DNA from 4 places in the Hohaiivirga grylli genome. Region 4 is predicted to be linked to each of the others. Evidence: predicted binding sites of a transcription regulator. Region 4 holds the regulator's gene; each other region holds the start of a gene.
The links. Region 4 encodes LexA, which represses DNA repair genes until DNA is damaged. Its sites were predicted from a motif close to TGTTCNNNNTGTGTTCNG; they were not measured.
Positions count from the first base shown of each region.

Region 1: WJT86_RS03510 (DNA recombination protein RmuC) is a predicted target of LexA. The motif match lies at 1,764-1,781, and genes of this name have one in related genera.
Region 2: parE (DNA topoisomerase IV subunit B) is a predicted target of LexA. The motif match lies at 1,515-1,532, and genes of this name have one in related genera.
Region 3: uvrA (excinuclease ABC subunit UvrA) is a predicted target of LexA. The motif match lies at 2,459-2,476, and genes of this name have one in related genera.

Region 1 is NZ_JBBYXI010000001.1:815,032-818,375, forward strand. It holds gene WJT86_RS03505 (Abi family protein) at 1-562, shown strand, start outside; gene WJT86_RS03510 (DNA recombination protein RmuC) at 563-1,762, opposite strand; gene WJT86_RS03515 (helix-turn-helix domain-containing protein) at 1,877-2,491, shown strand; gene def (peptide deformylase) at 3,018-3,344, shown strand, end outside.
Region 2 is NZ_JBBYXI010000002.1:735,296-738,639, forward strand. It holds gene topA (type I DNA topoisomerase) at 1-1,457, shown strand, start outside; gene parE (DNA topoisomerase IV subunit B) at 1,590-3,344, shown strand, end outside.
Region 3 is NZ_JBBYXI010000002.1:679,989-683,332, reverse strand. It holds gene uvrA (excinuclease ABC subunit UvrA) at 1-2,247, opposite strand, end outside; gene WJT86_RS07500 (single-stranded DNA-binding protein) at 2,631-3,161, shown strand; gene WJT86_RS07495 (murein L,D-transpeptidase family protein) at 3,228-3,344, opposite strand, start outside.
Region 4 is NZ_JBBYXI010000002.1:552,851-556,194, forward strand. It holds gene WJT86_RS06930 (ComEC/Rec2 family competence protein) at 1-811, shown strand, start outside; gene lexA (transcriptional repressor LexA) at 848-1,555, opposite strand; gene WJT86_RS06940 (OmpA family protein) at 1,746-2,240, opposite strand; gene WJT86_RS06945 (autotransporter outer membrane beta-barrel domain-containing protein) at 2,286-3,344, opposite strand, start outside.

The DNA of each region.
Region 1 (3,344 bases), on a different contig from region 4:
AAGACATTTTGAATGGTTAGAGAGGCAAGATCACTTATTCTTAAGATCAAAAGAGATATTTGCCCAGCATTTTAAAACTAAATACAATTCAGATGCCCATCCACCTATTTGGATTGCTGTTGAGGCTTGGGACTTTGGTTTGTTGTCAGTATTTTTCCAAGGAATGAAACCTGAAGATCAAAATAATATAGCTTTAAAGTATAAAATTCCAAATGGACTTTTACTTTCCAAGTGGATACGGAGTCTAAATGATTGTCGTAATATTTGTGCTCATCATGGAAGGTTATGGGATCGCGGAGTCGTAAATTATCCAGAATGGGAACAGCTTTCCGACAATGAATTTTTGTGTCACATATTAATGAATAAAGTGTCTTGTCGTAAAATTTATAGTACTTTTTTATGTATCGCTTATTTTATGAGAAGTATGTCTTTCGGAGCAGATTGGCTGAAAGATTTTATCTTGCATATGCAGAGTTTTCCAGCTGGATCTTGCTTGTCTCTTTCTGACGCAGGCTTTCCAAAAGATTGGGAAACACTTCCTATCTGGGTAATAGACCAATAATCAATCGACAATCCGCAAACTTTGCTGAACCGGTAGTCTCTCTGTATCCGGCTCCGGATGTTTAGCTATGCTGGGCTTTTCTTCAAACTCAAGCGCTTCAATTTTCTGGCCGCGTTTGGTGATCTTGTCGGTTGATGTGCGGATCATCGCAACATCATCCTGTGCCTGACGGAAGTGTGTATCAAGTTTGGCAACACGGTCAGACAGGCGTGTGACGTCCACCAAAAGATGCTGGACTTCTGTCTGGATGATATGTGCTTCTTCACGGATACGGGCGTCCTTCACCAGTGACTGCATGACCTGAATGGCTAAGGTCAGCAGGGAAGGTGAGACAATCATAATCCGGGCTTTGTGGGCCTTCTGGACGATATCATCAAAATATTCTGCAATATCGGCGTAAATGGACTCTGCCGGAACGAAGAGCAGGGCAATATCCTGTGTTTCTCCGGCAATGAAGTAGCGTTCCGAAATGGCCTTGATATGTGTGTTGAGGTCATTACGTACCTGTGCAGAGGCAAGTTTGCGTGCGTCATCGGTTTTTGCTTCCCGAAGTAGATTAAACGCTTCGAGCGGGAACTTTGCATCAATAACGAGACCCCGTTCATCACCGGGTAAATGAACAAGGCAATCTGGCCGCTTGCCATTGGAGAGGGTGACCTGAAACTGATAGGAGCCGATGGGCAACCCGTCCCTGATAATCGCTTCCATGCGTCCCTGCCCGTAGGCACCACGGGTTTGCTTGTTGGACAGAACATCCTTCAGGCCGACAATTTCGCCAGTCAGGTTTGAGAGGTTCTTTTGGGCTGCATCAATCAGAGCAAGGCGTTCATTTAGTTTTGCAAGGTTCTCGTTCTGATGACGGCTGGTGCTTTCTAAACTCTGGCCAACGCGATGCTGCAAGCCATCCAGTCGCTCAGCGAGAGCGCGAACCATATCACTCTGGCGCGAACCGAAAACCTCGGCAATGGTCTGCATCCGCCCGCTCATTTCCATTTGCAGGCGATTAAGTTCATTAACGTGCTGTTCCATTTCTCGCGTGCGTTCAACTTCCATAGCCTGCGTAAAGGCCTGTTCACGCCGGGAGCGGCTCTGCATAATGATGAGCGTAATGAGCAGGATGATAATTGCCAGTCCGCCATAAAGCGTCAGCTGCCCCCAGGTGAGGGGATGGGAACCTATTGTAACAATTATTTCATTCATCTGTTCGAATCGTGCTCTCAAGAATGTTCACGAAATGTACTCTTGTTATCTTTCATACGCCACCCCTAATACGTTTAATGGTAAAAAGAGTTTCATAGGGTATGGAGAAGTGTAATGGGTTCTTCTGTTGGTGAGCGCTTAAGAAGCATCCGAAAACAGCTTGCGCTTAAGCAGGCTGAAATGGCTGCACATATGTTCATGAGTGTTAAGGGGTGGCAACTGCTTGAAACACCAAAGGCTGCTCCTAGTGCTCAAACACTCACAAAGCTTACAGAGCTTGGGTTTAGTGCTGACTGGATACTGACAGGGCAAGGCTCAATGCGCTTTGATGATGGCGTGCTTCTCGAAGCTGGGCAGGAACTGGGAACAGAGTTCAATCCTTACGTGCAGGCTATCGAATCCTTTAAAAACAAGGATCCTAAGCCTTCCGAAACATCCCAAAGCCCGCACGAGGCTATGCGTGAAACTGTGACTGTGACAGGTACCGACCCTGAATTGATGGTGCGCACGACAGGCATGGTTGAAAGCGTTTACAGAATTAACGGCATCAACCTGTCCATGTCTGATGTCATACGCATTGGGGTGCCTTACTACGACCGCCTGCGGGCAATCTCTGTGACAGGAACAGAAGATGAGCGCTTAGCGCTTCTCTCTCTGTTAAAGGCGTGGCTTGAAAAGGATATCTCCACAACGGCCAGCAGTTCAAACAATAGCAAAGCCTCGGCTTGAAACTAATCAAGACTTGAAGTTTAAATCAGCTATTGACTTATTGATCTTGCGTCCTAGCGAAATGAAAAGACCCAGTCATATTTGACAGTATACAAAAGTCTGATTTGGCGATTTCCGTTATTTTTCTGAGAAAAAGCAGGATTCATTATCTGTAATTTCAGTATCTGATTGATAAGATTATTCGAGGCGCTTTCGAAAGCCTTTTGAAGCCCGTCCGGGACAATCTTCCTAACTGTAAATCCAAGTGGCAGTATTTCCTGATACTGTGTGCCACTGTAAAAATGGGATAATAAAAAAGCACCCGGTTACCGCGCGCCCGAATGCCTTATCTCTCAACACTTACCCACCACATCCCGCCTACTGTAATATCTAATATCAGATAACAGGGTAACAGCCTTATGCGTATTAATGGGGTATTTAAAATATATTTAGAACAGATATCTTTTGCATTTATGGCAGACTGGTTTATCTGTTTTCGACGGTCCTGTTTGACCGGGCTTTCATAAACGCTTATGTGCATTTCATTATGGCTATCAGACCTCTTGTTATTTTACCGGACTCGCAGCTGCGGCTGAAATCGCAGCCTGTTGAGACAATTACTGACGAAATCCGTACTCTGGCAGAAGATATGCTGGAGACGATGTACGATGCGCCGGGTGTTGGTCTGGCCGCAATCCAGATTGGCGTGCCAAAACGTGTCGTCACGATTGATGTGGCCGATGAGGAAGAAAAGCCGGAACCTCTGGTTCTCATCAATCCTGAGATTATTGCTTCTTCAGAAGAAACAAAGCTTTATCAGGAAGGGTGCCTGTCTATTCCGGAGTATTATGCCGAGGTTGAGCGTCCGGCTGAA
Region 2 (3,344 bases), 180 kb from region 4:
TTGGCCCGCGTAAGCTTGAACTGCGTGCAACTGGTCAGGTTATTCGTTTTGATGGCTTCCTGACCCTTTATCAGGAAGGCAAAGACGACGAAACGGAAGAAGAAGACAGACGCCTGCCGCCAATGCGCAAAGGCGAAATGCTGGAGCGCAAGGAAATTGCAGCCAACCAGCACTTCACGGAACCACCACCGCGCTTTTCTGAAGCCAGTCTTGTCAAGCGCATGGAAGAACTCGGCATTGGCCGCCCTTCCACTTATGCTTCCGTTCTGGCTGTTTTACGTGATCGGGAATATGTTCGCATTGAAAAGCGCCGCCTTGTCCCTGAAGACAAGGGCCGCATTGTTACGGCATTCCTTGAAAGCTTCTTCCGCCGTTATGTAGAATACGATTTCACCGCCGATCTGGAAGAAAAGCTCGACTTAATCTCCAACCATGAAATTGACTGGAAAAAAGTTCTGGCTGATTTCTGGAAAGAGTTTTCTGCTGCAATTTCCGGCACAAAAGAGCTTCGGATTACCGAAGTACTTGATGCTTTGAATGATCTTCTCGGTGCGCATATTTTCCCACCTAAAGAAGATGGCAGCAATCCACGTCTCTGCCCGAAATGTAACAGCGGTCAGCTTTCTCTCAAACTCGGCAAGTTCGGCTCCTTTGTTGGCTGCTCGAATTATCCTGAGTGCAGCTATACCCGCACACTTTCCGCATCAGAAGCAGATGCTGACAATCCGGATGGTAACAAACCAGGCGCAAAAGTTTTAGGTGAAGATCCTGAAACAGGCCTTGAAGTCAGCCTGCGCGATGGGCGCTATGGACCATTCATTCAGCTCGGAGAGGAAGAAAAGCCAAAGCGGGCCTCCGTACCGCGTGGCATGTCTCCCTCATCTATTGATCTGGAAAAGGCGCTCGCGCTTCTCAGCCTGCCACGTGAAGTTGCAAAGCATCCGGAGACAGGACAGCCCATTCTCGTCAATATCGGACGGTTTGGCCCTTATGTTCAGCACGCTAAAACCTATGCCAGTATTGGAAAAGATGAAGATGTTCTGGAAATTGGCGCCAATCGTGCGATTGATCTGATTGTACAGAAGGAAACCACTGGCAAAGGCGCTTCGGACCCCGGTCGAGAACTTGGAACAGAGCCAGAAACGGGTGCAACCCTGATCGTGAAAAGCGGTCGTTACGGGCCATACGTGACAGATGGCAAGACAAACGCAACCTTGAGCAAATCAATGTCAGTCGACACGATTACTCTGGAAGAAGCCATCCCGCTTATTGTTGCACGACGCGCAATTGCTGCCAGCAAGAAACCTTCCAGAAAGGCATCTGCACCAAAAGCAGCAACAGCGAAAAAGGCAGCACCGAAGAAAACTGCTGCCGGGAAGAAAACCACAACGGCCAAATCTAAAACGGCCGCCAAAAAAGCCACCCCGAAAAAGGCCTCTTCAAAAAAGGCAGAATAAAGGGTAAGAATGACAAAAGCTGAGAAATCTTTGGATTTCTCAGCTTTCATTCCAATTTGTTCTTAATTCGTTCTCTGTTTTGCAGTATCATTCCAGATATTGCAAATAGCGAATCACAAGATATAGAAACGCATGACAGACGATAGCGATCTTTTTGGCTCCGGCCCGGCAACCCCTGCTGCTGCGCTTCCAAAAAGCTCCCCAGCACCAAAAACAACGAAGCCCGCTCCCTCTGCCTCTGCAGAGAATGGAGGCTATGACGCGTCATCGATTGAGGTGCTTGAAGGTCTGGAACCTGTCCGTCGTCGCCCTGGTATGTATATCGGCGGCACAGATGACAAAGCCTTACACCATCTGTTTGCCGAAGTTATTGATAATGCGATGGACGAAGCCGTCGCCGGACATGCAAGCTTCATCGAAGTTGAACTGGAAGAGAGCGGCTTTCTGGTTGTAACAGATAACGGCCGTGGTATCCCGGTTGATCCCCATCCGAAGTTTCCGGATAAATCAGCCCTTGAAGTCATTATGACGACCCTCCACTCTGGTGGTAAGTTTGACTCAAAAGCTTATGAAACCAGTGGTGGTCTGCACGGCGTTGGTGTTTCTGTCGTCAATGCGCTCTCCGAGCTGACAGAAATTGAAGTTGCCCGAGGTCAGACTCTTTATCGCCAGACATTCTCTCGCGGTATTCCAACCACTGGTCTGGAAACAATTGGTAAGGTTCATAACCGTCGCGGTACACGCGTTCGCTTTAAACCGGATGCCCAGATATTCGTAACGGGAGCACGCTTCAACCCACGACGCCTTTTCAAGATGGCACGTTCAAAGGCCTATCTGTTTGGTGGTGTTGAAATCCGCTGGAAATGTGCACCTGCACTGCTTGAGGGCTTGGAAAATGTTCCGCCTGAAGCAACCTTCCATTTCCCCAATGGTCTCAGTGATTATCTGGGTGCTGAAATTGAAGGAAAGTCTCAGGTCTCAGATCAGATTTTTTCTGGAAAGAGCACAAAATCAGGCGGCCATGGTTCCCTCGAATGGGCAATCACATGGCTGACAGCTGAAGACGGCTATACCCTTTCCTATTGTAATACAATCCCGACCCCTGAAGGCGGAACACACGAGAATGGCCTGCGTATCGCTCTCCTGCGCGGTCTGCGGGATCATGCCGAGCGCCTTGGTCAATCCAAGCGTATGGCCGCGGTTACCGCTGATGATGTGATGGCAACCTGTGTTGCCATGCTCTCTGTCTTTATTCGCGAACCTGAATTTCAGGGGCAGACCAAAGATAAACTGGCAACGCTTGAAGCTGCACGCATTGTTGAAACTGCGGTTCGTGATGCTTTTGACCATTGGCTTGCCGCTTCGCCACAACAAGCAACAAAGCTGCTTGAGTGGGTCTTTGACCGGGCAGAAGAGCGCCTGCGTCGCCGACAGGAAAAAGAAGTTGCCCGCAAGACAGCCACTCGCAAGCTTCGCCTCCCCGGCAAGTTGGCTGACTGTTCCTCAGCAGGTGCAGAATCTTCCGAATTATTTATCGTTGAGGGTGACTCGGCTGGTGGCAGTGCCAAGCAGGCACGCGACCGCGTTACTCAGGCCGTTCTGCCTCTGCGAGGCAAGATTTTGAACGTTGCTTCCGCAACCCGTGAAAAGGTTCACCAAAGCCAGACCATTTCAGATCTCATTCAGGCACTCGGCTGTGGTATTGGCAGCCAGTACAAGGAAGATGATCTGCGCTATGGCAAGGTTATCATCATGACGGATGCTGACGTCGATGGTGCACATATTGCAACATTGCTGATGACCTTCTTCTACCGACAGATGCCAAAGCTGATTGATAAAGGCCATCTTTATCTCGCAGTCCCGCCACTTTATCGTCTCAGCCATAAC
Region 3 (3,344 bases), 130 kb from region 4:
TTGATATCCGCGTGCCTTGGCTTCCGGGAGACCTGCAAACCATTCACGAATAGGGGTGAAGGCTCCGATATATGTTGCCGGGTTTGATCGTGGTGTCCGGCCAATTGGTGATTGGTCGATATCAATAACCTTATCAAGGTTCTCAATGCCTTCAAGCGCCTTAAACGGAGACGGATGGATCGTTGAACCATTCAATTGGCGCGCGACTGCCTTATAAAGAGTGTCCAGTACGAGGGTGGATTTACCGCCGCCCGAAACACCGGTAATGCAGGTGAATGTGCCAAGCGGGAATGATGCCGTTACATTCTTCAGGTTGTTTCCAGTGGCGCCGACTAGCTTAAGCATCCTGTCTTTCTGAGGCTTCCGGCGTTTTGTTGGCGTTCTGACAGACTTTTTGCCTGTCAGATATTGTCCGGTCAGAGAGTTTGGATCTGCCTTGATCTGTTCCGGTGTTCCTTTAGAGACAACATTGCCTCCGTGAATACCCGCGCCAGGGCCAATATCGAAGACATAGTCAGCTTGAAGAATAGCATCTTCATCGTGCTCAACCACGATAACGGTATTACCCAAATCTCTCAGGCGCTTTAAAGTCCCCAGAAGCCGCTCGTTATCTCTCTGATGAAGCCCGATTGAAGGTTCATCGAGCACATAGAGAACGCCTGTAAGCCCCGAGCCAATCTGCGAAGCCAGACGGATACGCTGGCTTTCACCACCTGATAGGGTGCCAGAGGAGCGGGCAAGCGTCAGATATTCAAGGCCGACATCCAGCAGGAAGGTGAGGCGTTCGTTAATTTCCTTGAGAATACGATACGCAATCTCATTCTGCTTTTGGTTCAGCTGCTCTGGCAGGCCGGTGAACCAGTCACGTGCTGCGCGAATTGAGACATAGGTAATATCGCTGATATCTTTTTGTGAGATTTTAACAGCAAGAGCTTCTGGCTTCAGTCTTTTTCCGCCACAGGCCGAGCAGGGTGTCTCGCTCATATAACGGCTTATTTCCTCACGGGCCCAGTCACTATCTGTCTCTTTATATCTGCGTTCGAGGTTGGGGATGATGCCTTCAAATGGCTTTGTAACCTCGTAGTTCCTGACGCCATCCTCATATACGAAACGGATATCTGCTTTGCCTGAGCCATGAAGAATGGCGTGCTGAGCAGCTTCCGGCAAATCTTCCCAAGGCGTTGTAATTTTAAAGCCATAATGTTTGGCCAACGCATTGAAGGTTTGAGCGTAATAGGGGGATGAGGATTTTGCCCAGGGTGCAACGGCACCACCCTTCAATGATAGCTTGGTATTGGGAATGACCAGATGATCGGCAATTCGCATCTGGTGGCCAATGCCGGAACAGGTGGGGCAGGCACCATAAGGGTTATTAAATGAGAACAGGCGTGGTTCGATTTCAGGAATTGTAAAGCCTGAAACAGGGCAGGCAAATTTGGAAGAGAAGGTAATACGCTTGGCATTACCTTTCTCATCCTTGTCGTCTGCATATTCTGCAACAGCAATGCCTTCTGCGAGTTCAAGAGCTGTTTCAAGGGATTCCGCAAGTCTTGAACCAATATCAGCGCGCACAACAATACGATCAACGACCACATCAATTTCATGCTTCAGTTTCTTGTCTAAAGCCGGTGTTTCGTCGATCTCATAGTACGTGCCATCAATCTTGACGCGCTGAAAGCCTTTCTTCTGGAGATCGGCCAGTTCTTTCCGGTATTCGCCTTTGCGACCACGTACAATTGGGGCCAGCAGAAAAAGGCGTGTTTTTTCCGGCAACTCAAGAATACGATCAACCATCTGGCTGACTGTCTGGCTTTCAATCGGCAGGCCTGTTGCTGGAGAGTAAGGAATACCAACACGTGCCCATAACAGGCGCATATAATCGTAGATTTCCGTGACTGTGCCGACCGTTGAACGTGGATTGTTCGAGGTTGTCTTCTGCTCGATTGAAATGGCCGGAGAAAGTCCGTCAATCTGGTCAACATCCGGCTTCTGCATCATCTCCAGAAACTGGCGGGCATAAGCTGAGAGGGATTCAACATAACGACGCTGACCTTCAGCGTAGATGGTATCAAATGCCAATGACGATTTACCCGAGCCAGAAAGCCCGGTGAAAACGGTAAAACTATCCCGCGGGATCATCAGATCGACGTTTTTAAGGTTATGCTCACGCGCCCCGCGAACGGTGATAACACGAGCTGTTGGATCACCCGCTTTAGCGCGATTGAAAAGGTCGTCGAGAGTCGTCATCGGATCAATATCTTTGGCTTAGCTGCATAATTGCAGGCAGTTATCTTAAAACTGTAACGTATGATGATTTAGAACAAAATGAGTACAAACTCAAGCGGCAAGAATAATATGCCTGCTGATATGTGGGGGCAAAGGGAGAAGTTTAAAATAGGCTGCCCATAAAAATATGACTCTTAATTTCACTGGAAATATTTTACTTGCGTATTGATTTTAGAACAAAAAAAGAACAATAAGCGCGGGTATATTTTAAGTTCCGGGTAGCGTATTATTGCGATTATGTCTGGATATGTTGGGTAAATATCCTGAAATGCCTTGTTCTTGGCGCGTTTGCGGTACAGAACATCATCTTTAGGTATTTGCCGATTACGAATGTGGAGAGTGTGATGGCAGGCAGCGTTAATAAAGTTATTCTGGTCGGCAATCTCGGTCGTGATCCTGAAGTACGTCGCATGGGCTCTGGTGACCCAGTTGTGAACCTGCGTATTGCAACGTCTGAAACATGGCGCGACAAGAACTCGGGTGAACGCAAGGAAAAGACCGAGTGGCACTCTGTCGTAATTTTCAATGAAAACCTCGCCCGTGTTGCCGAGCAATATCTGCGTAAGGGTTCAAAGGTTTATGTTGAAGGCCAGCTTCAGACACGTAAGTGGCAGGATCAGTCAGGTCAGGAACGCTACACAACAGAAATCGTTCTGCAGCGTTTCCGTGGTGAACTGACAATTCTCGACAGCCGCGGCAGCGGTGGTGATGTCGGCGGCTATGATGATAATATGGGTTCCAGTCAGGGCCAGATCAGTCAGGGTGGTGATTTCGGTGGTGGACAGCAGTCAATGTCCCGCCCAGCTCCATCCAACGCGCCAGCCCAGAGTGGCGGGGGCCGCTTTAATGATCTGGACGACGATATTCCATTCTAGTCTTTAAAGCTTGTCGGCTTTTCATTCAGGCAAGGGAAAGTGCTCTGCGCTTTCCCTTGTTTTGTTTCACCAGCCTTTAATTGGCTGACATTTCTCAGCTTCTTGCTTGCTCAAGTTGAAACCATAGACGCCATTACACCCGTATGCCTTTGGTGGTGTACCGCTTGCTTCAAACAGATCATT
Region 4 (3,344 bases):
GCTGGCGACAGCGCCGTTTGCGGTTTATCACTTTCATACGGCAATGCCATTTGGGCTTATCGGAAATATCCTTGCTCTGCCGCTGGTATCTCTCATTATTATGCCATTAGGTGTCATCGGGGTGCTTTGTTACCCCCTTGGGCTTGATGAGCCCGTCTGGTGGGCTGTTGGCATTGCAACAGGGCAGGTTGTGAAAGCTGCCCAATGGGTTGAGACCTTTGGCGGTTCTGTTCAGTACTTCTCGGCTTTGCAGCCGATGGTGCTGCTATTATCAGCCATTGCCCTGATTTGGCTGACGCATTTCCGGTCTCATCTGCGCTGGGGCTTTATTGCTCCGATGGGAGTTGCCATTGTTTCTACGGTACTATTTTCAAAAGAATATGTTGCATTTGTTGACAGAGATGGGAGAGCCGTAGCTGTCAGGTCAGAAAACGGGGCATTGGTTTTCGTTGGCCGTATCAATAGTTTTCTTGCAGAGCAATGGTTGCGTGCGGATGGGGACGGGCGATCTTATGCTGAGGTGAAACCGGTTAAAAATGCTGGTTGTGATGCGCTTGGTTGTGCGCATGAAGGTATTGTTTCGGTGGCGATTGTTCATAAATCAGCAGCTTTTGAGGAGGATTGCCGGCGGGCTGATATCATTGTTGCCACAACCCGCGTGCCCATTACGTGTCAGGCGCCTGTTATTATTGATAAAAGAGCATTGCAGGTAAAAGGGGCAGCAGCTGTTTTACGAAATAGTCAAAACCAGCTTATTGTTGAACATGCCAGAGTCGAAAATGCCCGGTGGCCATGGCAGCGTGGTTTATGAAAAAGGCCCGTTTTAAACGGGCCTTGGTGAGTAAACTCAGTAACGACGGAGTAGGCTGACCAAACGTCCCTGTATTTTTACCCGGTCTGGGCCCAGAACACGTGTCTCATAGGCAGGATTGGCAGCCTCAAGAGCAATTGAGGAGCCCTTACGACGTAGCCTTTTAAGAGTTGCTTCCTCATCGTCAATCAGTGCAACAATAATATCACCTGTATTGGCTGTGTCCTGACGGCGAAGGATAACGAGATCGCCATCGAAGATACCGGCCTCAATCATCGAGTCGCCGTGCACTTCCAGTGCAAAGTGTTCACCTTTTGAAGAAAGAAATTCTGGTGAAACAGTAACAGAGTGACTGTGATCCTGAATGGCCGAAATCGGAACACCGGCTGCAATACGGCCGATAACCGGAATTGAGATGTTGTCGTTATCTGTCTGAGGCAGGGTAGGCTTGCTGATTGGCGCAGCGATACGCTCTGCTGTCAGGCCACCTTCAACAACTGTTGGTTTGAATTTTGGGCGGGAGGCCGCACCTTCAGGCATCTTGATAACTTCAAGAGCGCGTGCCCGGTTGGGGAGACGGCGAATGAAGCCTCTTTCTTCCAGAGCGGTGATGAGTCGGTGAATACCGGACTTTGACTTGAGATCCAGCGCTTCCTTCATTTCTTCAAATGAGGGCGGAACGCCAGCTTCCATCAGTCGTTCATTGATAAAACAGAGCAGGTCGTGTTGTTTACGTGTCAGCATCGCCAATACCTTGGGCCAAAAGAAGTATCACATTCTGCATATCAGAAACAAATAGAGAACACAAGGAATGTTCTTGCTGTGTTCTACACAGCAGAAATCTCTTCAGGCTCAGGTAAGGCGGGAATATAAAAAATGGGAGCAGGTTATCCCGCTCCCATCAAGTTGAGGCATTTTTAAATATTGAGATGCGTTACTTACGGGCACCGAGGATATCAACGGTTACCCGACGATCTGGAGCCAGACACTCTTTAAGCTCAGCGGAAGGAATGTCTCCATTGCAGCTCGTTGTAATAGGCTTGGTTGCGCCAGCCGTTGCTGTCAAGATCGGGGCACGAACACCGCGCTGAATGAGATAGTGGCGCACTGTATTGGCACGGGCCTTACCAAGACGCATGTTGTAATCCCCATTGCCAAGACGATCTGTATGGCCTGTGAGATTAATGGCATCGATTGTAGCGTAGCCGGTGGTCAGCTTGTGAGCGAGCTCATCAAGGGTTCTGCGACCTTCTGGAAGCAGATCAGACATTGAAGAGCGGTCAAATGCAAACAGAGCATCAGCAGAAAGTGTGATCTGTTCAGGTTGTGCCGGGTCACACCATTTGTTCTGAACGGTTCCAACATTGCTACAGGCAGCCAGAAATACAGGCAGAGAGAGAGCAAACGTAATTGCGATAGTTTTCTTCATGATTTTTCTCACTGGATATTATGTGAAAGGGAATGAGAGTGGCGCTTAGCGCCACTCAATCTTCAATCCGAGATTGCCGCGATATTCTTCACGCTTTGCATCCGAGAACGAACGCGCATACGAAACATCCGTGAAGACATAGGCGCTGTCATTGATAGGTAGCTGGAAGCCGGCTCCCACTTCGCCCCATGTATGATTATACCGCTCGCTCACTACATCGCGTCCAAGAGCAACGTCACTTGTGCCCTGGAAGTCATGCCAGATATTTCCCTTCAGGAAGAAGGTTTTGGTGCGCTGGTATTCTGTTGGCGCACTATAGGCGAGGCGGAAGCCTACACGACCACGCCAGCCATCGGCATCCTTCTGGTTCACATTGCGATAACCATCATAGAAGTTATCAAGCGAGAGGCGCTGGTAGATAATTTGGGCCTGTGGCTCAACGTACCAGTTTTCCGTAATCTTGAATGGTGCGCCAACTTCTGCAGAGAGTGTCAGGCCATAACCATTCTGGGACTTCTTGTCGCCACCACTGCGTGGTTTGTATGTATTGTTGAAGTAGTTGAACTGCCCAACAACATCCAGATAAGCGCCCTTAGCCCCGACTTTCGTCAGATAAAAGCCAACACCACCTGCTTCAACACTACCATTGCCGGTATGCTTGTCGCCGACAACCATGCCGCTGACAGAGCGATATTTGTCATAGAACTTCAGATCATCGACACGGGCATAGGTTCCCATGACACCGAAGACAGTCTTCGCGCCCTGATTGTCTGAATCATAGTGTGTGTAAAGGTCGTGGCCTGCCTGCAGAATGAAGGTATTTCCTTCATAGCTGAGACGTTTTTCACCTTCATTTTCAGTATGTTTGGCAATTAGACGGCCCCATGCCTGAGACTTGACCATTGCTGAGCAGCTGTATCCGCATTTATCCCATGCTGTGACCAGTGGCTCGCCGGTGCGCTCATGGTAAGTACCGAGGATATCGTAGCCGAGTTCCATATTAACACGTGGCATCTGCACATAGGCAGAGGTTGCCTGCGAGTAAATTGGAATAGGCGTTGGCGTTGGGGGCGGTGTAACAGGTGGTGGGCTGCCCGGATCAAC